DNA from 4 places in the Terrabacter sp. 2YAF2 genome. Region 1 is predicted to be linked to each of the others. Evidence: predicted binding sites of a transcription regulator. Region 1 holds the regulator's gene; each other region holds the start of a gene.

The links. The regulator LexA, encoded in region 1, represses DNA repair genes until DNA is damaged. The targets are predictions, from matches to a motif close to TCGAACANNTGTTCGA.
Region 2: the regulator LexA is predicted to act here: its motif matches at 2,556-2,571, upstream of AB4030_RS01760 (HNH endonuclease signature motif containing protein).
Region 3: the regulator LexA is predicted to act here: its motif matches at 4,039-4,054, upstream of AB4030_RS07970 (HNH endonuclease signature motif containing protein).
Region 4: the regulator LexA is predicted to act here: its motif matches at 2,299-2,314, upstream of AB4030_RS05860 (DUF6504 family protein).

What each region holds. Positions count from the first base shown of each region.
Region 1 is NZ_JBFRFG010000016.1:8,965-14,548, reverse strand. Features, by position in the region: gene AB4030_RS16365 (Sir2 family NAD-dependent protein deacetylase) at 1-37, shown strand, start outside; gene AB4030_RS16360 (hypothetical protein) at 99-995, opposite strand; gene lexA (transcriptional repressor LexA) at 1,008-1,733, opposite strand; gene AB4030_RS16350 (LysM peptidoglycan-binding domain-containing protein) at 1,962-2,384, shown strand; gene AB4030_RS16345 (hypothetical protein) at 2,647-2,949, shown strand; gene AB4030_RS16340 (alpha/beta hydrolase) at 2,946-4,724, shown strand; gene AB4030_RS16335 (hypothetical protein) at 4,721-5,422, shown strand; gene AB4030_RS16330 (sensor histidine kinase) at 5,328-5,584, opposite strand, start outside.
Region 2 is NZ_JBFRFG010000001.1:383,690-389,273, forward strand. Features, by position in the region: gene AB4030_RS01750 (DUF4921 family protein) at 1-731, shown strand, start outside; gene AB4030_RS01755 (DUF3072 domain-containing protein) at 758-1,093, opposite strand; gene AB4030_RS01760 (HNH endonuclease signature motif containing protein) at 1,190-2,509, opposite strand; gene AB4030_RS01765 (flavin-containing monooxygenase) at 2,634-4,079, opposite strand; gene AB4030_RS01770 (oxidoreductase) at 4,167-5,584, shown strand, end outside.
Region 3 is NZ_JBFRFG010000005.1:288,110-293,693, forward strand. Features, by position in the region: gene AB4030_RS07945 (hypothetical protein) at 1-381, shown strand, start outside; gene AB4030_RS07950 (glutamate decarboxylase) at 436-1,812, shown strand; gene AB4030_RS07955 (rhodanese-like domain-containing protein) at 1,833-2,273, opposite strand; gene AB4030_RS07960 (cysteine dioxygenase) at 2,270-2,767, opposite strand; gene AB4030_RS07965 (DMT family transporter) at 3,035-3,967, shown strand; gene AB4030_RS07970 (HNH endonuclease signature motif containing protein) at 4,093-5,584, shown strand, end outside.
Region 4 is NZ_JBFRFG010000004.1:106,576-112,159, forward strand. Features, by position in the region: gene AB4030_RS05850 (DNA polymerase III subunit alpha) at 1-1,211, opposite strand, end outside; gene AB4030_RS05855 (SAV_6107 family HEPN domain-containing protein) at 1,232-1,681, opposite strand; gene AB4030_RS05860 (DUF6504 family protein) at 1,714-2,181, opposite strand; gene AB4030_RS05865 (DUF4126 domain-containing protein) at 2,685-3,380, shown strand; gene AB4030_RS05870 (hypothetical protein) at 3,538-4,077, shown strand; gene metF (methylenetetrahydrofolate reductase [NAD(P)H]) at 4,167-5,075, opposite strand; gene AB4030_RS05880 (polyprenyl synthetase family protein) at 5,182-5,584, shown strand, end outside.

The DNA of each region.
Region 1 (5,584 bases):
GACCCTGGAGGACCTCCGCTGCTCCCTGACCTTCTGAGCTTCCGAACGCCTGAGCATCGTCGGCATCGGATGGCGACGAATCGCCCACGACCAGAAGGCTACTCGGCTACGGACCTCACCGGTCGCGCTTCTGTGCCGTCGCGCAGGTCCCACAGCTCCTTGGTCTGCACACCCCAGTAGGTGCAGAAGAGCACGATGATGATGGCCTCGGAGATGAGGACGAGGTGGTCGAGTCCACTCCAGGTCAGGGCCGTCAGCACCGTCACCACGAGGGCGACGGCCAGGGCGACCGCGATCGCGATGTAGATCCGCTTGTAGGTGGCACCCTGGTGGGAGGCGACGGACTGGTGGCGCTCCTCCGCGCGCAGCGCGCTGAGCACCATGACAGCGATGACTGCCGCCACCATGGTGCCTGCGGCGATGCCGTGGCTCAACGCGATGAACCGGTCGCGCAGCAGAAGGAAGAGCGTGAGCTCGCCGAGCAGGACCGCACCGCAGACGACGGTGATGACGACCGAGCGCGCGGTGGGGAGCTCACTGGGATCGCGGGTCGTGGCGCCGCGCTTCAGCCAGGCGGCGACGACCGCGGCGCTGACCGCCACGACGACGAGCGACCAGATGTTGTTGCGCACGGCGGCAGCGATCTCCACCGGGGTCTGGGTGTAGGCGTTCGGTCCGCACCGTGCGTCGGGCACGGTCGGCACCATGGCCACGACGAAGGCCATGAGGCCCGAGAAGTTCAGGAGCACGTCCTCCTCGGGGGAGTGACCCTTGTAGGCGATGAGGCTGACGCCGAGGGCGCACAACGAGCCGACGAAGACCGAGCGCGCGGGCGTGTAGTAGTAGGCGCTGATCGACCCGAGCCAGCACGAGTGGTCCGTCTCCCACCACCACTGGTAGCCGACCGAGAGCAGCAGCATGAGCAGCAGGGCGATCATCGCCCCGCGCAGGTACCGGTAGGTGAGGACGACGTCCCGAGTGCGTGACGGTGTCATCGGACCGCGGGCTCAGATGCGACGCAGGACGGCCGTGACCTTGCCGAGGATCGTGGCGTGGTCGCCGTCGATGGGGGAGAAGTCGGGGTTGTGCGGCATTAGCCACACGTGGCCGTCCTTGCGCTTGAACGTCTTGACCGTCGCCTCGTTGTCGAGCATGGCCGCCACGACGTCACCGTTGTCGGCGTGCTGCTGCTGGCGCACGACGACCCAGTCCCCGTGGCAGATGGCGGCGTCGACCATCGAGTCACCGTTGACCTTGAGCAGGAAGAGGTCGCCCTCGCCGACGAGCTGCTTGGGGAGCGGGAAGACGTCCTCCACGACCTCCTCGGCCGTGATCGGCACGCCGGCGGCGATCTGCCCGAGCACGGGGACGTAGGAGGCCTCCGGGCGGGCGTCGCCCGAGTCGGTGTCGGTGTCGTACTGGTCGCCCCGCGCACGCTGCGGCGTCGCGTCGCCCCCGCGGTAGCCCAGCTCCTCGGCCTTGGCGTCGGGGGAGACGACCTCGAGCGCGCGCGGCCGGTTGGGGTCACGCCGCAGGTAGCCCTTGGCGACGAGGGCGTTGAGCTGGTGGGAGACGCTGGAGGGGCTGGCCAGGCCGACCGCGTCGCCGATCTCGCGCATGCTCGGGGGGTAGCCGCGGCGGTCGACGGAGTTGCGGATGACCTCGAGCACCCGTCGCTGGCGGACGGTGAGGCCGTCGCCGGTCTCGCGATCGGGAAGCTCGGTGACGCCCATGGTGTCCCTTTCGTCAGCTCGTCAGACCGCGGTGTGACGCTCGGCGCGGGGCCAGTGTCAGTGGTGGCTGGTGAGGTTTCTGGTGTGAGCAGAGACTACGAGGTTCGAACACAGTTGCCAAACACCTGTTCGAGGCGTGTCTCGACTTCATCGAACATACGTGCTAGAACTCGTACAGACGTTCTATCGAACATGTGTTCGCCAGATCCGAAGCAAGGGGAGGTCACCATGAGCGCCATCGTCCTCGAGGCCGTTCGTTCGCCGCACACCGAGGAGCCTGCGCGGTCGCTGCCGACCGGTCGGCCCCGTCTCGTCCTGGTGCCCACCGGCCGGGACGCCACCCGGGCCGCCCGCGCGGCGCGCCTCACGCGGCCACCCGTGCGCCTGACGCGGTTCGGTCGGCTCGTCGTGACCCTGTTCGTCGCGACGGTCGTCGCCCTTCTCGGTGTGGGTCTGGCCGGCCAGCTCGCGTCGGCCACCGGCGAGCCGCGCACCGTCACGGTCCAGTCGGGCCAGACGCTGTCGGGTGTCGCCGCCCGTGAGCTGCCCGGGGTGTCGACGGCGGACGCGGTGGTCGAGCTCCAGGTCGCCAACGGACTCAGCTCCACGGCGCTCCACGCCGGTCAGCAGCTCGTCATCCCGGGACGTTGACCTCGGCCAGCCCATCCGGGCTCTGGTCGATCGCGTATGCCGCGTCCGTGCTTGCGCTTCGACCATCCCACCTGATCCGCCGCGTTGGCTCCACCTTCAGCGGCTGGCGGTAGCGGCGCTTCGACCCCGTCGTTCCCGCCACGGACGCCGCACCCCAGACCAGGGGTGCGGCGTTCTGCTGTCGTCCCGGGGCCTGTGGATGACGCACGAGCGCCGCGCCGCGTGCGGCCTAGCGTTGCCGTCCTGGGGAGAGGAGCAGGGCATGCGCTACGAGGTGGACACGGCCGCACTGCGCGACGACGTCAGCACGATCGACGAGGTCCTGGTGCGGGTTCAACGACTCGGGATCGCGGACGAGCTGACGCCGGTGGCCGCGGCCCTTCCGGGCAGCCGGACCGGCGCAGCGTTGCGTGACGTCGCCGCGGCGTGGACGGCTCGGTTGGCCGGGACGCGCTGGGAGCTGAAGGAGCTGGGGCGATCCCTGGCAGCGGCAGCCGACACCTACGACGCGGTCGAGCGTGCAGCGCGGCAGAGCGTCGAAGGATCGTTCGGCGGCCTCCGGTGACCGTTGCCGGTGGGTCGCTGACGCTGTCGGTGCGCGACATCCGCGCGAGCCGTCCGCAGTCCCTCGTTGCCGTCAGCAGGGGCCTCGAGGACCGTCGGCGACGGGTCGTGGTGCTGGCCGAGCTGGTGCTCTGGCGTCGAGCAGCCGCCCCACGATGGTCGGGTGCCGCATCATCGGCCGCCGCAGACCGGTACGCCGTCGTCATTGCCGGGCTGGGTCGGCTGGCGGCGAGCATCGCCGTGGCTGGTCAGGCCGTGGGACACGCGGCCGGCCGCCTGGAGGCGGCCATCGACCTGGTTCGTCGGGCCGACCGGCGCGCGGTCGACGAGGGCGCGTGGATCGATGACGACGGGCGTCTCTTCCTCCCGGTCCGGGCCTCACTCGGTCATCCCGCCCTGGAGGCACGCCGTGCCCGCCTCGACGAGCTGCTGCGTGCCGAGGTGCATGCGTGCCTGGCCCAGGCGCGCCGGGCGGCTGCCGAGACCGACGACGAGCTGCTTCGCGCACTGCTGTCATCGGCCCGAGGCGCGACGTCGGCAGCCGGTGCCGGTGCCGGTGTCGGTGCCTCGGTGCTCGGGTCACTGGCACCGCCACCGACCGCCTCGGCCGCCGGGGGTGTCAGCGCCCAGGTGTTCGCCTCTGCAGCCTGGTGGCGCTCGATGACCGACGAGGAGCGTCGCAGGGCGATCCGTGACCACCCGGAGTGGGTGGGGCCGCGTGACGGTGTGCCTGCCACGGCACGCCACGAAGCCAACCTCGTGCTGCTCGCGCGAGCGGAGGAGGTGGCGTGGACCAAGGCCCGTGAGGCACGACGTTCGGGATGGGTCGGCAACGCCGCAGAGCGCACCCGCGCCGATGAGCACGTCGCCGCACTCCAGGCGGTCCGCGACGTGCTCGCACGTCGTGACGGTGGCGAGCGGCTGCTCCTGCTCATCGACCCGAGGGGGCTCGACGTCAAGGCGGTGGTGGCGCTCGGGGACGTCGACCGGGCCGAGCATGTCGTGACCTTCGTGGGTGGCCTGTCCACGATGGTCGGCACGGACCTGCGCCGCTACGACGACATCTTCGTGCGCATGCGCTCCGAAGCCCGGTCGGTCGCGGCCGGGCAGGACGTCGCCATCGTGACCTGGATGGGCTACGACGCCCCGCAGGTGCACGAGATCGTCAGCTCCATCGACCGGAACGTGCTGAACGCCAAGCTCGCCCGCGACAATGCCGGAGCCCTCGCCGACTTCGCGACCGGCATCGAGGCGGGGCGTGACCGGCCCGCCCACCAGACCGTGTGGGCCCACTCCTACGGGGCCACGCTCGCGGGCTTCGCGTCCCTGCGCACGAGCGCCGTGGACGACGTGGCCGTCTTCGGCGCGCCCGGGCTGCCGTTCTCCGACGTGTCGCGAAGCGCGCTCAAGCCCGGTTCCCTCAACGTCCTGGGAGCGGTCGGCGACGACGTCTTCAACTACGGGTGGATGGTGCACGGCACACCGGCCGCCGAGGTGGCCGGCGCGACCCGGCTGTCGACCTTCGCGCTGAAGAAGGCCGGGTCCGGCTGCAACCACTGGCTGCACTCCAGGTCGGAGTTCGTCGACGTGGGGCGCACCTCAGCCGGACACTCCGACTACCTGCGTGCCGGCACGGACAGCGAGCGCAACCTCGTGGTCATCGCCGCCGGCCGGCCTGACCTCCGGGTCCTCCAGGGCGCTGACGAGCGTGCCTGCACGACGACGGGCCCGAGTCTCGGGACCAACCCGCTGAGCTGGCCCAGGCTGGTCCCTTGAGCGCCGACGCCGACGTGAGCCCCGACGTGAGCCCCGACGTGGACCCCGACGTCGACCGGGTGGCCGTGGCTGCGCGCCGCGACCGCCTCGTCGTCACCGCGTGTCTCTCGCTGGCCTTCCTCCAGACACTGCCGTACGTCGTGGTCGGCTGGATCACGGCGGGTGGGACGGCCGCCGGCGACGGCGCGCTCCACGCACTCTCTCCCGCCGCGCTGCTCGGTGTCGTGGCCTTCGGGCGCGTGCTCGTCCGTGCACTGGCACAGCCCAGCCTGCGTCCGACGGCCCGAGGCTGCGCGCCGTCCGGGGCGAGCGGCTTCGAGCCATCACGCACTCCGGTCCTGCCAGGGCGACAAGCCCGTCCGTGGCTGCGCCGGCTGCGCTGGGCCGTCGGGGCGGCCCTGGCCGGTGCAGCCGTCCAGGCCACCGCGGTCCTGCTCGATGACGCCGGCCGTTCGGGGGCGGAGGCTCTCGGCAGGTCCCTCGACGACGGGTCGGCGCTGTGGGCCTACATGTTGCTGCTTGTCCAGGTCCTTGCTCAGGACCCACGGGCGTTCGTCGCCGTCGTGCTGGCGATGGTCGCCCTCGCGCGGGCTCGCCGCCCCGTCAGGCTGCCGAGGTCGCATCCGACTCGTCGGGACCATCCACCACCGCCGGGAGCTCGAACCACACGTCGGTCCCCGGCCCCTCCACCGAGCTGATCCCGATCGTGCCGCCGTGCGCCTCGATGATTCGCTTGACGGTGGCCAGACCGATGCCACTGCCGTCGACCGAGGTCTCGACCCGGTTGAAGAGGCCGAACACCAGGTCGCGGTCGCCGGCCGAGATCCCGATGCCGTTGTCACGCACCGAGAGTCGCCAGC
Region 2 (5,584 bases), on a different contig from region 1:
AGGTGGTCATCGCCCGGCGGCACTACGTCGACGACGCCACGGACGACTCGCAGCTCGCCGGTTCGGGCACGCTGACACCCGAGGAGCACTGCAAATACATCGAATTCACGATCCGCGCCATGCACGACCTCTACCGCGACAACGAGTGCGCACGGTACGTGTCGGTCTTCCAGAACTGGCTGGAGCCGGCCGGTGCGTCGTTCAACCACCTGCACAAGCAGGTCGTCGCGATCGACGAGCTCGGGGCCCAGAAGGAGCGGGAGGTCGAGCGCCTCCGCGCCGAGCCCGACATGTTCGCCCGCTGGGGCGCGGAGTATGCCGCCACGCAGGGTCTCGTCGTCGCCCGCACCGAGCACGCGGTGGCCTTCGCCGGCGTCGGGCACCGCTACCCGGCTCTCGTCGTGCACGTCACCGACGGTGAGGGGTGCCCGTGGGAGCTGACCGAGGACCAGGTGCGCGGCTTCTCCGACCTCGTCCACGCCTGCCACGCAGCGACCGGGGTGCACATCCCCTCGAACGAGGAGTGGCACCACCGGCCGCCGTCCGTCGATGTCCCGATGCCGTTGCGGGCCGTGCTCAAGTGGCGCATCTCGACCCTGGCCGGCTTCGAGGGTGGGACGCAGATCTACGTCAACACGATCGACCCGTGGGCGGTCCACGACCGGGCCGTCGCGCAGCTGCGTCAGCTCGCGGCGGACGGACTCATCTCGGACCGCGTCGAGATCGTCTGATCGCCCCGGTCACGCCCCGCGGGAACTCAGATCTGGCTGCCGTGACCCTCGGTCCGGCCGACGTTGCCGTCCGCGCCGATGGGGCCGGTGCCGCTGTCGGCACTGTCGGAGCCTCGACCCGTCACCTGCTGGAGGCGGTCGATGTGCTCTGAGGCCTGGGCCTTGGTGAGGTCGCCCGGCAGGGTTTCCCCGGCCTCGCGGGCCAGGGTCTCGAGGTAGCTGCGCTGCGCGCCGGTCATCGCCTCGTCGCCGGTCACCCAGTCCTCGGGGTCCTTGACCGCGGAGTCTCCGCCGGGTCCCGCACTCGCGGGGTTGGTGGCACCGATGACGTCGTCGCTCGAAGGTGTGTTCGATTCGCTCATGTCCCGCTCGTACCCACTTCACGCCCGATGAGCACGGGCGAGCCACCGCTGGACGAAACGCCCGAGGCCCGGACTGGGTCGGTCGCCGGTCGTCGGTCAGAAGGGCGGTGGGTCCGGATCGTCGGCACCGACGGGGCGGGGCTCGCGCAGGCCGGCACGCCAGTCCTTCGGTCTGGTGACATAGCGGCGACCGGCCGTCGTGGTCCACTCGAGTCCGTCGTCGTCGACAGGCTCGGACCGCCAGATGCCGGCGGTCTTGAGGTTGTGGTGGAAGCGCTCCTTGGCGTGCAGGTTGCCAACGGCCGTCGGCCCCAACGGCCAAGGAGTCTCATGGTCGAGGTCGCAGCGACGGGCGAGCACTTCACAGCCGGGACCCCGGCACACCCCGTCGACGGCGCGCACGTGCTCGACCATCTCGCGTGTGGGCCGATAGGAGGCACTCGGAGCGCTCAGGGCGCGGCCGGTCCGGATGTCGACCGGCAGCGTGCGCCACACGGAGCCGGCACGCGTCATGATCTCGCGGGCGTGCCGTGCGGTCACCCAGCCGTGTCCGGGCAGCTCACAGGCCGCGTCGCTCGTGCCGACGGCCACCTCGAACGGGACGACCAGCCACGCCATCGCGGGGGCGCCGGCACCGGCCGTCGCCGCGGTGGCGTCGAGCGGTCCATGGAGCAGCGCATGGGCCGCGAGGTCGGACCGGAGCTGGTCCAGGGAACGGGAGTCACCGGCGCTGCGGCGCTCACGAGCCGCGGCGTCAAGACGGTCGAGGACGGCCGCGATGACATCACCGGAACCCACCAGGGTCAACGAACCCATCCCGTCCCCGGTCTGGCGTCCGAAGACCCCGCGCCTGCTGCGCGCATGGTCACGCCGCTCATCCGAGCCCCGCTGGTCGACGGACGCGATCGCCCGGCGCAGGCGCGTGACGTACGTGCGCTGGGGCACCGGCTGACCATCGCGGCTGGGCGCCAGGACCGCGGCCTCGACCGTCGCGACATCGGCGTCGGGGAGCTGTGCCGTCTCCGAGACCACCTGCAGGGCGCGGTGCAGCGACAGCTCTCCGTGACGCATCGCCTGCCGGATGAGACGGTGCCGTCGCGGCGCGGTGGCGAGGTCGAGTCGCCGCGCGACCTCACCGGCGCCGACCCCGGTCGCAAGGGCGATCTCGTCCGCCACGACGCGGTCGGTCGAGACGTGGACCGACGCGGCCGCGACCTGTTGGGTCTCGACGGAGTGGAGGGCGGCGTACGCGTCGATGAGGTCCGCCTCGACCTTCGCCTTCTCGACCTCGAGCGCCTCGATCTCACGCAGGAGGTGGTCGCCCTCGATGGTCAGGTCGATCTGCAGATGAGCCTTGGTGTAGTCGTCGTCCAGCGGTGGGGCCGCGACGCGCGGCGAACTGACAAACGGCGTCACACGGGCCCCCTCACCCCTCGGACGAACACCACCCCAGTCCTTCAATTAGAACATATGAACGAAGGGAAAGATAGGGCTCATCCACGTCTGTGGACAGCCGAGTTCGCTTGCGGGACAAGGCGCCTCAGCGCGCGAAGGCCATGGACTCCGTGACGTCGCTGCGGAGCATGTCGCGCCGGTCGAGCAGGTAGTTCTGGCGCATCAGCCAGGGTGCGGCGTCCCCCTGCTGGGGCAGATCGTCCTCGGCCCGCCGGACGTAGCCAGACGCGAGCGGCAGCAGTGGCTGGCCCGCCATTCCCTCCGGAGCGTGCGGCGTGGCCACCCGCCACGCGTTCTGCTCCATGTGGCCCAGCAGCCGACACACGTAGCGGCTCGCGAGGTCGGCGCGCAGCGTCCACGAGGCGTTGACGTAGCCGACGCACACCGCGAGGTTCGGCACTCCGGCGAACATGAGCCCGCGATACACCGTGAGGTCACCGGTCGCCTGGTCCTGCCCGTCGACCGTGATGGCGATGCCGCCGGCGAGCCTGATCCGGAGCCCGGTTGCCGTCACGACGATGTCGGCATCGAGCTCGCGCCCCGAATGGAGGCGTATGCCGTGTGGCTCGAACGTCTCGATGGTGCCGGTGACGACGTGGGCCCGTCCACTGCGCACGGCCTCGAAGAGGTCACCGTCGGGGACGACGCAGAGGCGCTGGTCCCAGGGGTCGTAGGTGGGGGTGAAGTGGTCGGCGACGAGGTCCGTCGAGCCGAGCGACTTGGCGGCGCCCTTGGACAGCAAGGACTTCATGACCGCAGGGCGCCGACGGCTCAGCTCGTAGACGCCCATCGTGCCGAGGACGTTCTTGTAGCGCGCCGCGGTGCCGGCCGCTCGCGCGGGCAGGACCTTCTGCATGACGTCGCGGACCCGGTCCTGACGCGGCAGCGACGCGATCCACGTCGGCGTGCGCTGGAGCATCGTCACGTCGGCACCGGCCTCGGCGAGCGAGGGCACGAGGGTCACGGCCGTGGCTCCCGATCCGATGACGACGACCTTGCGACCCGTGACGTCGAGGTCGTCGGGCCAGAACTGCGGGTGCACGACCTGTCCCTGGAAGGACTCGAGGCCGGGCAGCTGCGGGTCGTGCGGCCGCTCGTAGTCGTAGTAGCCGCTGCAGAGGTAGAGGAACCCGCACGTCAGCTGCCCACGCGCGCCGTCGCGCTCGACCGTGACCGTCCAGCGCGCCTCCTCGCTCGACCAGGACGCTGCGACGACCTGGTGGCCCAGACGGATCCGCTCGGCGATGCCGTGCTTCTCCGCGGTCCGGCGCAGGTAGTCGAGGATCTTCGGCCCGTCGGCGATCGCGTCGGGGTCGGTCCACGGCTCGAACGGGAAGCCGAGCGTCATCATGTCGGAGTCGGATCGGACGCCGGGGTAGCGGAAGAGGTCCCAGGTGCCACCCAGGGAGTCCCGCGCCTCGAGGATCGCCCAGGTGCGCGAGGGGCTCATGGTCGACAGACGGTAGCCCGCGCCGATGCCGGAGAGGCCGGCTCCGACGACGAGGACGTCCAGGTGCTCGAGATCGCTCACCTCGCCATTCTCACCCACGCGTCCCGGACTGTGACGCTGGCCGCCTGACCGGCTACCGGACGGTAACCAGCGGCTACCCTCGGGCGGGTGACGACGGCATACCCCCACCTGCTCGAACCGCTCGACCTCGGCTTCACGACGCTGCGCAACCGCGTCGTCATGGGCTCGATGCACACGGGCCTCGAGGACCGCGCGAAGGACTTCGACCGGCTCGCGGCCTACTACGCCGAGCGCGCCAGCGGCGGCGTCGGGCTCATCGTCACGGGCGGCTTCGCCCCCAACCTGGCCGGCGCCCTCTACCCCGGCGGCTCGGTCCTGGTCACCGAGCGGCAGGCCCGCCGCCACCGGGTCATCACGAACGCCGTGCACCGCGAGGGCGGCAAGATCGCCCTCCAGATCCTGCACGCGGGCCGCTACGCCTACCACCCGCTCGCCGTCTCGGCGTCGGCCGTGAAGTCCCCGATCTCGCGCTTCACCCCGCGGGCACTCAGCGCGCGCGGCGTCCGGAGCACGGTCACGGCATACGCCCGCTGTGCGCGCCTGGCGCGCGAGGCCGGCTACGACGGCGTCGAGATCATGGGCTCCGAGGGCTACCTCATCAACCAGTTCCTCGCGCCGCGCACCAACCAGCGCACCGACGAGTGGGGCGGCTCGCCCGAGAACCGTCGCCGTCTGGCCGTCGAGGTCGTCCGCGCCGTGCGCGCTGCCGCGGGTCCCGATTTCGTCGTCGTCTACCGCCTGTCGATGCTCGACCTCGTGCCCGACGGACAGTCCTGGGAGGAGGTCGTCGCCCTGGCCCACGAGGTCGAGGCAGCGGGCGCGACGATCATCAACACCGGAATCGGCTGGCACGAGGCCCGCGTCCCGACGATCGTCACCTCGGTGCCGCGCGGCGCGTTCACGCGCGTCACCGCGAAGCTGCGCCCCAAGGTGGGCATCCCGGTCGTCACGAGCAACCGCATCTCGATGCCCGACCTCGCCGAGCAGGTCATCGCCGACGGCAGCGCCGACCTCGTCTCGATGGCGCGCCCCTTCCTCGCCGACCCCGACTGGGTCGCCAAGGCCGCGACCGACCGCGCCGACGAGATCAACACATGCATCGCCTGCAACCAGGCCTGCCTCGACCACACCTTCGCCAAGCAGACGGCGACGTGCCTCGTGAACCCGCGCGCCGTCCGCGAGACGACGCTCGTGCTCGCTCCGACCCGTCGCTCCAAGCACGTGGCCGTCGTCGGCGCCGGGCCCGCAGGCCTCGCCACCGCGGTCGCCCTTGACGAGCGTGGCCACCGCGTCGAGCTCTTCGAGGCCGCCGATGACCTCGGCGGACAGTTCGCCCTCGCCATGCGGATCCCCGGCAAGGAGGAGTTCGCCGAGACGATCCGCTACTACCGCAGGCGGCTCGAGCTCGGCGGCGTCAAGGTCCATCTCGGCCGCCATGCAGAGGTCGACGACCTCACCGAGTTCGACGAGGTCGTCGTCGCCACCGGTGTCGAGCCGCGCCTGCC
Region 3 (5,584 bases), on a different contig from region 1:
ATCAGCACCATCGCCGCCCTGACGCACAACGCGACTGCCGCCGAGTCGGACCGGTACGTCTGGCGCCCGGACCTCTACGGGTCCGTGCTCTTCCTCGTGTCGAGCGCGTTCGCCGTGCTCGCGGTCTCGCACCGGTTCTTCGCCGTCCAGCCGCGGTCTCTCCCGTGGCGGATCGCCTGGTTCAACATGGTCGGCTCGGTGCTCTTCATGGCCTCGGCGATCGCCGGCTACGTCGTCCCGAGCGCCGACGCCATGCTGAGTGCGCGTCTCGCCGTTGCCGGCACCTTCGGCGGCGCCGTGTGCTTCCTCGTGGGCGCGGCCCTGATGCTGCCCGCCTGGCGACGTGCCGTCACGTCCGCCGTCGTCGCGACATCCCCCTGACCGATACCCCTGTCCGATACCCCTGCCCGGAGCCACCCATCGAAGGAGAAGCGCATGTCAATTCCGTCCGAGATCGACGCCGTCTCAGCCCTCTATGGCAACCGGTTCCTCACCCAGGAGGTGCCCAGCCGGGAGTTCCCACGAGCGGGAATGTCCGCCGTCGACGCGATGCGGCTCGTGGCCGAGGACCTCGCCCTGGAGGGCGACCCGGGCCGCAACCTCGCCACCTTCGTGACCACGTGGATGGAGCCGGAGGCGCAGCTGATCATCGCCGAGAACCTGCACCGCAACTTCATCGACCACGCCGAGTACCCGCGCACCGCCGAGATCGAGCAGCGCTGCATCCGGATGCTCGCCGACCTCTTCCACGCGCCCGGCCCGACCACCGGCGCACGCACTCAAGGCTCGTCCGAGGCGATCATGCTCGGCGGCCTGTCGCTGAAGTGGAACTGGCGCACCCGTCGACAGGCCGAAGGAGGGTCCACGGAGCGCCCGAACCTGGTCTTCGGCGGCGACGTGCACGTCGTCTGGGAGAAGTTCTGCCGCTACTTCGACGTCGAACCGCGCATCGTCCCCCTACAGCCGGGGAAGTACACCATCGGCCCGGAGGACGTGGCGCCGCACGTGGACGAGAACACGATCGGAGTGGCGGCCGTGCTCGGCACCACGTTCACGGGCCACATGGACGACATCGTCGGCATCAACGACCTGCTCGTGCAGATCAAGCAGGAGCGTGGTCTCGACGTGCCGCTGCACGTCGACGGGGCGAGCGGCGGTTTCGTGTGGCCGTTCCTCTACCCCGACTCGCCGTGGGACTTCCGGCTCGAGCAGGTGCGCTCGATCAACGTCTCGGGACACAAGTTCGGCTTGGTCTACCCGGGCATCGGCTGGCTGATCTTTCGGGAGGTCGCCGACCTGGCACCCGATCTCGTCTTCAAGGAGAACTACCTCGGCAAGACCGACTCGACCTTCACCTTGAACTTCTCGACAGGGTCGTCGATGGTCCTGGCGCAGTACTACAACTTCGTGCGGTTCGGTCGTGAGGGCTACACGTACATCATGCGCAACATGGAGGAGAACGCCCGAACGCTCGGCGACAAGCTGGAGGAGCAGGGACGGTTCGAGCTGATCGGCCGGGACGCGGAGCAGCTGCCACTCGTGGCCTTCCGGCTCGCCGGCGACCAGCCGTACAACGAGTTCGACATCGCCTGGCAGCTGTCGGCCGAGCGCGGCTGGATGGTCCCCGCCTACACGATGCCCCCCAACGCCCAGGACATCACGATCATGCGCGCCCTGGTCAAGGAGACGATGAGCCGCGAGCACGTCGACACCCTGGCCCGGGACATCGAGGACGCCTGCCAGACGCTCGCGGTCAAGGGAGGCGCGCACGAGTCGGAGCGAGCCAAGATGGTGACCGGCCCGGGCCACTGATTCGACGCGGTAGTGGGCCGCTACGGACCTTCGTCCGTGGAGGCCTGCTCCGCGGACGTCTGCACCGCGGACGCCTGCCAGGCGCGCCACGCGGCATACCCCCCGATGACGTCGGTGGCGCGGTGGATGCCGAGCTCCTGGAGGGCGGCGGCAGCGAGGCTCGAGGTGTAGCCCTCCTGACAGAGCACGACGACCTCGAGGTCGTGGCTCGCGATCGGCAGTGACGCGTCGCTCGCGGGATCGAGGCGCCACTCGAGGACGTTGCGCTCGATCGGCGTCGCGGAGGGCAGCTCGCCCTCGGCGGCGCGCTGAGCGGCGGGACGGATGTCGACCAGGAAGGCGCCCTTGGCCCTCGCCGCGTCGGCCTCCGCGGGCGTCAGGCGATGGAGTCGGCTGCGCGCGTCGGCGAGCACCTCGTCGATGGTGCGGGGCCGGGCGGGTCGGTCGGGCGCGGGCGTCACCAGTCGACCCCGACCTCGGCCTGCTCCTCGACCTCCAGCACACCGTCGACGGCGCGGTAGTTCGTCATGGAAGTCAGTCTGGGGCCATAGACGTGCAGACTGACAGCCGGATCGGAGCCGGCGTTCGTGACCCGGTGCAGGTGGCGGGAGCCGAACGTCCGCTGGTCACCCGGGCTGAGGAGCACTCCCGGGCCGGTCGCGCGCCGGACGTTGTCGAGGTCGACGGCCGTGCGGTAGCCGGCGACCTCCTCGGTGAGGACGCCTTGGAGCACGACGAACGAGCCGGCGCTGCCGCCGTGGTCGTGCCACGGTGTGCCCTGACCGGGCAGCCAGGTGAGCAGCCAGGCCTCGTGGTCGTGGTCGGCGAGGAGGCGCGCGTAGTAGCGGGTGATGGGGTCGAAGTCGACGAGGCGCTGCCAGAGGGCGCGCTGGCGGGCGAGTCGGCGGGCGGTTTCGGCGAGGTCGACGGAGATGCGCTGGGCGCCGCGGGACATGGTCGTGCCTTTCGGGGTGGGTGGGTGCTGACGGGGGCGGGGGCGCTCGGGAGCGGCCGCGGCGGCGTGGCCTGCGGCTCAGCGCACGGGCATGCTCCCGAGCAGGGGACAGGCACCCTTCATCCACACATAACCAGTCATTGCCATAAAGCAAACGCTAACTTATGCATGGATGCAGAGCAAGCGCGCCCGAGGTGGCGGGATGTCGGGGACATCTGACCGGAAACCGCGCGGCGGGCTGTCAGTGCCGACGCCTATGGTCACGGGGTGACCGTGGACTCTCGCACCGCAGCAATGGCCCCGCCCAGCAATCGGCGCTCGAGCGTGCTGGTGCTCGGCGCCGTGGCCGTGACGCTCCTGCTCTGGGCGTCGGCCTTCGTCGCGATCCGGCACCTCGGCCGCGACGTGCCGCCCGGCGCGTTGTCGCTGGGTCGGCTCCTCGTCGCATCCGTCGCGCTCGGTGTCCTCGTCTTCCGTCGGCCGCGCACCTGGCCGGCCCGCCGTGACTGGCCACTGCTCCTGCTCTGCGGCGTGGGCTGGTTCGGCGTCTACAACCTCGCCCTCAACGAGGCCGAGCGCCGCATCGACGCAGGCACCTCGGCACTCATCGTGCAGATCGGTCCGATCATCGTGGCGCTGCTCGCCACCGTCTTCCTCGGCGAGAAGATGAGCCGCTGGCTCCTCATCGGCATGGCCGTGGGCTTCGCGGGCGTCGTCGTCATCGCGCGAGGGTTCTCCTCCGGTGACTCCGGCGACATGGTGGGCGTGTGGCTGGCCGTGCTCGCCGCGATCACGTATGCCGTGGGCGTGCTCGCGCAGAAGCCGCTCCTCGGGCGGTTGCCCGGCCCCGAGGTCACCTGGATCGCCTGCATCATCGGTGCGGTCGTGTGCCTGCCGTGGAGCGGCGAGCTCGTGACCGTCGTGCGCGACAGCGACGCGAGCACCTTGTGGTGGATCGCCTATCTCGGCGTCTTCCCGACGGCCATCGCCTTCTCGACGTGGGCCTATGTGCTGGCGCGGAGCGATGCGGGCAAGCTGACCCTGACGACCTTCCTCGTGCCCTTCATCGCCACGCTCATCGCCTGGGCGCTGCTCTCCGAGGTGCCGCCGCCCCTGACCTTCGTCGGCGGCGCGCTGTGCATCGCGGGCGTGCTCCTGACGCGTCGCAAGTCGCGAGCGAAGCCCGTCCCGAAGAGCTGACCACCCCGAATCCCGTTCTGCGGCAAGGGTGTCGAGGTGAGAGACGGGTGTGGACAACTCTTGTGAGCTAGTCGAACATGTGTTCTACTTGAGGAGTCGGCGACCCGGGTGGGAGGAGTGAGTTCGTGCCATTCCTCGACTCCGGGCGCTCGGCTTCCAGTGCGGCCGGCGACGGCCTCAACCCGCGTGTCGTCTGGCTGCTGAGACAGGCGAAGTCGGCGTCGGGGCCGGGTCCCAAGCCACGTCCGGCACTCTCGCTCCTCGACGAGGCTGAGGCGGTGCTGTCGCAGATCGAGCGCCTCGAGGTGCACAAGGCCCGCCTCGAGGGCCGGATCGTCGATGCCTATGCGGCGCTGCACTCCGTCGAGGAGCAGCACCTCTCCCAGCTGGTTTCGACCTCGCCGGTGCCCATCACGGCCGACCAGGTCGTGACGCAGGAGATCGCGTGCGCGACCGGTGTTGGCGCGTCAGAGGTCGCGCGCAGGTTGGAGCTGGCGACGGCGCCCCGACGGCACCGGGTGCTGCGCGAGCGGTTGCGCGCCGGCTCGGTCAGCCTCCAGCGGGCGCTGCGCATCGTCGCGGAGACGAGGACGCTCGCCGATGACGCCGTCCCCGAACTCGAGGCGACCGTCCTCGCGCCCGCTCGCGACGGCTCGATCCCCTCGCACCGCCTCTTCGGCGACCGGTTGCGGCGGTGCGTGCGAGCCGCCGACCCGCCTGGGCACGAGGAGCGCCGACAGGCTGCCACGGCCAGGCGCACGGTCTTCGGTCGACTGGTCGATGACGGCATGGGCACGTTCACCGTCGTGGCGCCCGCCGAGCGCGTCGTCGGGGTGCTGGACCGCGTGGACGCGATGGCACGGGCCGCGCGTGCGGCCGGCGACCCCCGCACGCTCGACCAGCTGCGCAGCGACCTGCTCTGCGACCTCGTCCTCTTCGGGCTCGTTCCGGGCCCGGAGGTCGACCGGTGCGGATCGTGTCGCGGACGCGGCCCTGGAGGCGGCCCGCTCACCGGTGGGGCTCGGCCCGCAGGTGCGTCCTGCTCGGACGGCGGTGCGGACTGCACCGAAGCGGACGCCGGCCCGGGGGAGGGGTTCAGCGCTGGCGGCCCGAGCTGGTCCGGCCTGTCGGACGCCCCGCCCGCGGCGGTGCGCATCGTCGTTCCGTTCGAGGTGGCTGCCGGTCTGTCCGACGCCCCGTGCGAGCTGACCGGCCACGGCTGGGTCACGGCAGCGCACGCCCGCCGGATCATCACCGCCCCCGGCTCGGTCTGGCAGCGTCTCGCGGCCGACGTCGACACCGGCCGCGCCCTCGAGCTCTCGACCGACCGCTACACCCCGACTCCCGAGATGGTCGAGCACGTCAAGGCGGTCGACGGTGTGTGTCGCGGCCCCGGGTGCCAGGTGCCGGCCGACCGGTGCGACGTCGACCACCTCCTACCGTGGCCGGCCGGCCGCACCCACGTCTCCAACCTCGACTCCCTGAGTCGCAGCTGCCACAACGGCAAGACCGCTCGAGTCTGGCGCGTCCGCCGCGCGGCCGATGATGGGATCTCATGGACCTCGCTCGCCGGCCGGGAGTACATCACCTATCCGAAGGACTGGCGTGAGCCGCTGC
Region 4 (5,584 bases), on a different contig from region 1:
GAGCGGCCGGGATAGCGGGTCGGGATGGACTCGCGGCACCGGCGCGCGAGGACGCGGTGCGGGTTGGTGCCGGGCCGGATGCCGAGGATGCCCGGCTCGGGCAGGTGCACCGAGCCGATGCCGAGGTCGGCTCGTGGGTCCTGGACGCACTCGGCGGCGAGCGCCGTGGTGCGGGCGAGCAGCTCGCGTGCCTGCTCGCGGGCACGTGACCCGCCGCCGACGAGACCGGGCCCGGAGACCTGCACGATGTCGAGGGCGAGGGCGTGCATCAGGGGGGTCGGCGAGAGGTGCCCGGCCGTCGTGACGCGGTCGAGGTGGCGGGCGTCGAGGGCGACGAGCCGGCGGGCGGCGTCGAGGACATCGACGATGGCGGCGTCCTGGGGGTCGGTGTGGCGCACCGCTGCCGTGATGACGCTCGGCACGCCGACCTCTCGGGCCAGCGCCAGCATGCGTGCAGCCTGGCCGAGGCTGCCGGGCTGGTGTTCCGGTCCGCCGTGGCACACGACCTCGACGACGACGGCGCCCCGCGGGAGCAGCGCCATCCAGCGTTCGAGGGCCGCTCGGGCGCGGTCCCGACGCTTGGCGAGCACCGCCCGACCGACGTCGGAGTCGGGTCCGAGGAGCACGACGAGGCGAGAGGGGCCGCCGTCCGCCACCGGTGACGTATGCCGTCCGCCACGGCCGCCGGGTCCGTCGTCCTCCGTCGTGGGCGACGTGGGCGAGGAGGGCGAGGAGGGCGACGTGCGCGCGTGCTCGGCGACGAGGCTCGCGGTCGTGACGGGGTTGCCGCGCTCACCGCGCAGGTGGGTTGCGGTGACGAGCCGGCAGAGCGCTGCCCATCCCGCGCCCGGCGCGAGGCCGCTGCCGCTGCCACGCGCCAGCACCGTGACGCGAGGCAGCCGCGGGTCGACGAGCGCGCCACCCCGCACCGGGGTGCGCGCGGGACGCTGGCGTTCAGGCTGCTCGGGCCCGATGGCGAGGTCGACACCGAGGATCGGGGCGATGTCGTGCTCCATGCACGCACGCACGAACTTGACCGCGCCGTAGAGTCCGTCGCGGTCGGTCAGGGCGAGAGCCGGCTGGCCGAAGGCGGCCGCCCGTTCGACGAGCTGGTGGGGCCTGGCCGTGCCGTAGCGCATGGAGTAGCCCGAGGCGACGTGCAGGTGCACGAAGCTCTCGCCCGCGGCGCCGCTGGTCATGGTGGTGGTCATGCTGGTGGTCATGCTGGTCGTCACGCCCCGCTCGCCCGGCTTCTCGAGACGGGCGTGATCGACTGCGGCAGGGGGACCGTGAGCGGGACACCGAGCAGGTCCTGCACGATCTCGAGGAACATCTCGGCCTGGCGCAGCAGGTCGTCGGACTCGCGCGCGCTGATGTGGCCGCCCCGGTCGATGACCGACCGGTGGGCCGAGCAGGCCGCGAAGAAGGCGGCCCACTCCCCCAGCTCGGGCGCGACGCCGGGCAGCACCTGCCAGACGCTGCGGGGGCGCGCTCGCGGCGTGGGGACGGTCCGGGCCGCGACGAGGGCGGCAGCGGCGCGCAGTGCACCGAGGTGGGCGTCGCGGTAGCGCTCGGAAGCCTCGGTGGTGCGGCACGCGGACTCGAGCGTCACACGGGCCCGCTCGAGCAGGTCGAGCACGGCGACCGAGATGGGTGGGCGGCGCAGGTGGGCGGCGGTCACGGTGGTCTCCTCTTTCTCCGAACCGGGAATGGTCAGTCGGCAACCCGGACGAGCGACCACCGGTCGCCGTGCGGGGACTCGTCATGGGCGAGGTCATAGACCCCGGGCGTGAACGACCAGCCGGGGCTCGCTTCGACGCGCCAGACGTGCTGCTCGCTCGCTGCTGCGACGAGCATCTCGCCGGGACGCACCTGCGCCTCGTCGGCCTCGAGCGCGTCGCGCCACCACGCCCGTCGTTCGCGCCAGTGCGCCAGGACGCCACGCACGACGTAGAGGCGTCCGCGCCAGATGAACGCCTCGGGCGACGACTCGAGGGACCCGGCCTGGAGGGGTCCCGGGACCGACTCGGACCTCCCCGCAGTCCGAGCCTGCCGAACCGCCCCTGACTGAACCGCTCCTGACTGAACCGCCCCTGACTGAACCGCCCCTGACTGAACCGCCCCTGACTGCTCCCGCTCGCGCACTCTCACCTGCACGGAGTCACTGAACCTACGCACCACGACACGTCTCCCTCGGACACGTCGAGGCCGACATCACGACCCGAACCACCCGCGCCCCACACGAGCGGTCCGACACCAACCGACGACTGAACTGACAACCTGACTGATCATTGCTGTTCGAACACTTGTTCGACACTCGAAGCCTAACCCCTGCCGCCGACAGGCTGTCAAGACGGTCCACGGGCCGTTGCCGACCTTGCGCGAAGGCCCGCACCCGGGCCCGTTCCGTCACGATCCGGACCAATCTGAGTAGTTGTGCTCAGGTCCGCGCGTCTCGGCCGTCGGCAGAGTGGGGCCAGCGGGTCCGGTCCGCGAACGGAGAGGTGCAGGGGTCCTGTCCGCTCATGGATCGGGCCCCTTCCGCTGCCTGCCGGCTGCGCGCGTCCCGTTGCGCGGTCTCCGGGAATGCGGGAGCGTCGCGGACGTTGGACCTGTGCTCGGCCGTCCGGCCCAGCAGCAGACGCACCGGCGCACAGCGACCGGCGCACGACCGAAGGGGTGTCGTGGGCGCCGAGCTCATCCCCATGGCCTTCACCACCGGGTGGGGCAGCGGGATCAACGCGTACGCGGTCGTGCTCGTCCTCGGGCTCGCCGACAAGATCTGGGGTCTCAGCCAGATCCCCAACGCCCTCGCCCGCACCGACGTGCTCATCGGCGCGGGGATCCTCTTCGCGGTCGAGATGCTCGCCGACAAGATCCCCTACGTCGACTCCGTCTGGGACTCGGTGCACACGGTCGTCAGACCGGCGGTCGGGGCCACGATCGGCTACCTCATCGGCCACGACACGGCCTCCCTCGACGCGGCCGTCGGTGCCGCCACTGGCGGCGTCACCGCCCTCATCTCGCACGGCATCAAGGCCGGGCTGCGGGCCGCCGTCAACACCTCCCCCGAGCCCGCCAGCAACGTCCTCGTCAGCACCACCGAGGACGTCACGGTCACCGGGGTCACGGCCCTCGCCATCGCGCACCCGTGGTGGGCAGCGGCCATCGCCCTGCTCCTGCTCCTGCTCGGCGCCTTCCTCGTCTACAAGCTGGCCGCCCGCATCCGCCGCTACAAGCGTCGCTACGACGCCTGGGGTGAGCGGGTGGGGATCGCCGCGCCGTCCGAGCACCGAGGACGCGACGCACCGACGGTCCAACGGCGCGCCCTGCGTTCTCGAAGGACGCGCGCCGACGAACGGCTCGAGCAGCAGACCTGACCCCGGCCCCCTTCGCGGTGGCCCCGGGGGCCGTGCCGTTCACAGGTCGGCGCCCGGCTCACAGGACGTCCCCACGCGGGCGAGGGGGTGACCACAGCGCTGCCGCCGACGGTGGACACAGCTGGCACGAGGCCAGCCCATCGAAGGAGTGGAACGGATGAAGAACAAGACCATCGCGCTGGCAGGCGCCGGGATCGTGGCCGCGTCAGCCCTCGCGCTCGGCGGGGCGGCTCTCGCCAGCGCGAACGAGACGGGCAGCACCGGCACCACGACGAGCGGCGCCTACGGGCAGGCCGGCGAGGGTGCACGCACCCCGGGCATGACCGGCAACGGCAACACCGACCCCAGCAAGCCCATGCGCTCGGACGAGAAGCTGCTCACGGGCGACACGGCCGCCAAGGTGACGGCGGCCGCCAAGGCCAAGGAGCCGACCGCGACGATCGAGCGGGTCGAGACCGACTCGGACGGGGTCTACGAGGCGCACATGGTGCGCGCCGACGGCACCCACATCACGGTGCAGGTCAACGCGTCCTTCGCGGTGACGGCCGTCCAGGAGGGCGGCCCGGGCGGGCCCGGCGGGCATGGCGGCGACCACGACGGCGACGGCCCCCAGGGCCAGCAGGGACTCCAGGGACTCCAGGGCGAGGTACCGGCATCCCCCGGCGGCACGGCGACGACCACCCCGTCCAGCAGCTGACCACCCGGCGCCACCGAACCGGACGGCCGGCCCTTTCCGGGGGTCGGCCGTTCGGTCGTCCCCGGCCACCACCGGGCTCGCCCGGTGCCTCAGAGGTTGCCGAAGACCTCGAGCGTCGCTGACGAGCGGTTCATCGTGATGAAGTGGATGCCGGGTGCTCCCTCGTCGAGCAGCCGGCGTGACGACTCGGTCGCGATGGCCATGCCCTCGGCGCGCACGCCGGCGGCGTCGTCGCCGTGGCGCTCGAGGCGGTCGGTGACCGTGGCCGGCATCGGCTGGCCCGCGAGCTGCGCCATGCGCACCACCTGGCGCGCGTTGGTGATCGGCATGATCGCCGGGACGACGGGGAGCCGGGAGCCGCGTCGCGCGAGCTCGTCACGCAGCCGGAGATAGTTGTCGACGTCGAAGACCATCTGCGTGATGGCGAACTCCGCACCCGCGCGCTCCTTGCGGACGAGGGTCTCGGCGTCCTCACTGATGTCGCCCGACTCGGGGTGGCCGTCGGGGAAGGCCGCGACGCCCACGGTGAAGTCGCCGAGGCTACGCACGAGGGAGACGAGCTCGTCGGCGTGGTCGAGGCCCTCGGGATGCGCGACCCAGGGCTGGCCGAGCCCGCCCTGGGGGTCACCGCGCAGGGCCAGGATGTTGCGGACCCCGGCGGCGGCATACGACCCGACGATGCTGCGCAGCTCGGCGACCGAGTGGCCGACACACGTCAGGTGAGCCATGGGCGTCAGCGAGGTCGCCTCGAGGACGCGCTGGGTGAGGCGCACGGTGCGGCCGCGTGTGCCGCCCCCGGCGCCGTAGGTGATCGAGACGAAGCTCGGCGAGACCTTCTCGAGGCGGCGGATGGCGTCCCAGAGCTGCGCCTCGGAGGCGTCGTCCTTGGGCGGGAAGAACTCGAAGCTGAACGTCGGGGTGTCGGCCTCGATCATCGCCGGGATGGATCGCGTGAACCGCTCCGCCCGCGCCATCGAGGATGCCGTGCCGTGTGCCATGCCGCACACCCTAGGCCGAGCGGGTCCAGGTCGTGTGGGCTGTTCACGGTGCGACCGGCGCGCCGCGTAGGCTGACCACCATTTCCGCGACTCGATGGAGGACCCCGTGCAGACCCCCACCGACCTCGACGTGCTGCGCCGTCGGGTGCAGCACGCGATCGACGGGCAGATCGCCGGGGCCACGCAGTCGCTCGCCGCGATCGGTGACGAGACGGCCCCGCTCGTGTCGGCCGTGTCCGGCCTGCTGACCGGCGGCAAGGGCCTGCGCGCCGGGTTCCTCTACTGGGGCTACCGCGCCGCCGGCGGAGCCGACTCCGACGCGCTCGTCCGCCTCGCCGCGAGCATGGAGTTCTTCCAGGGCGCCGCGCTGCTCCACGACGACGTCATGGACCGCAGCGACACGAGACGGGGTATGCCGTCCGCCCACCGCGCCGTCGCCTCGCTGCACCAGCAGCGCGGCTGGGCAGGTGACGCCGACCGGTTCGGCGAGGGCACCGCGATCCTGGCCG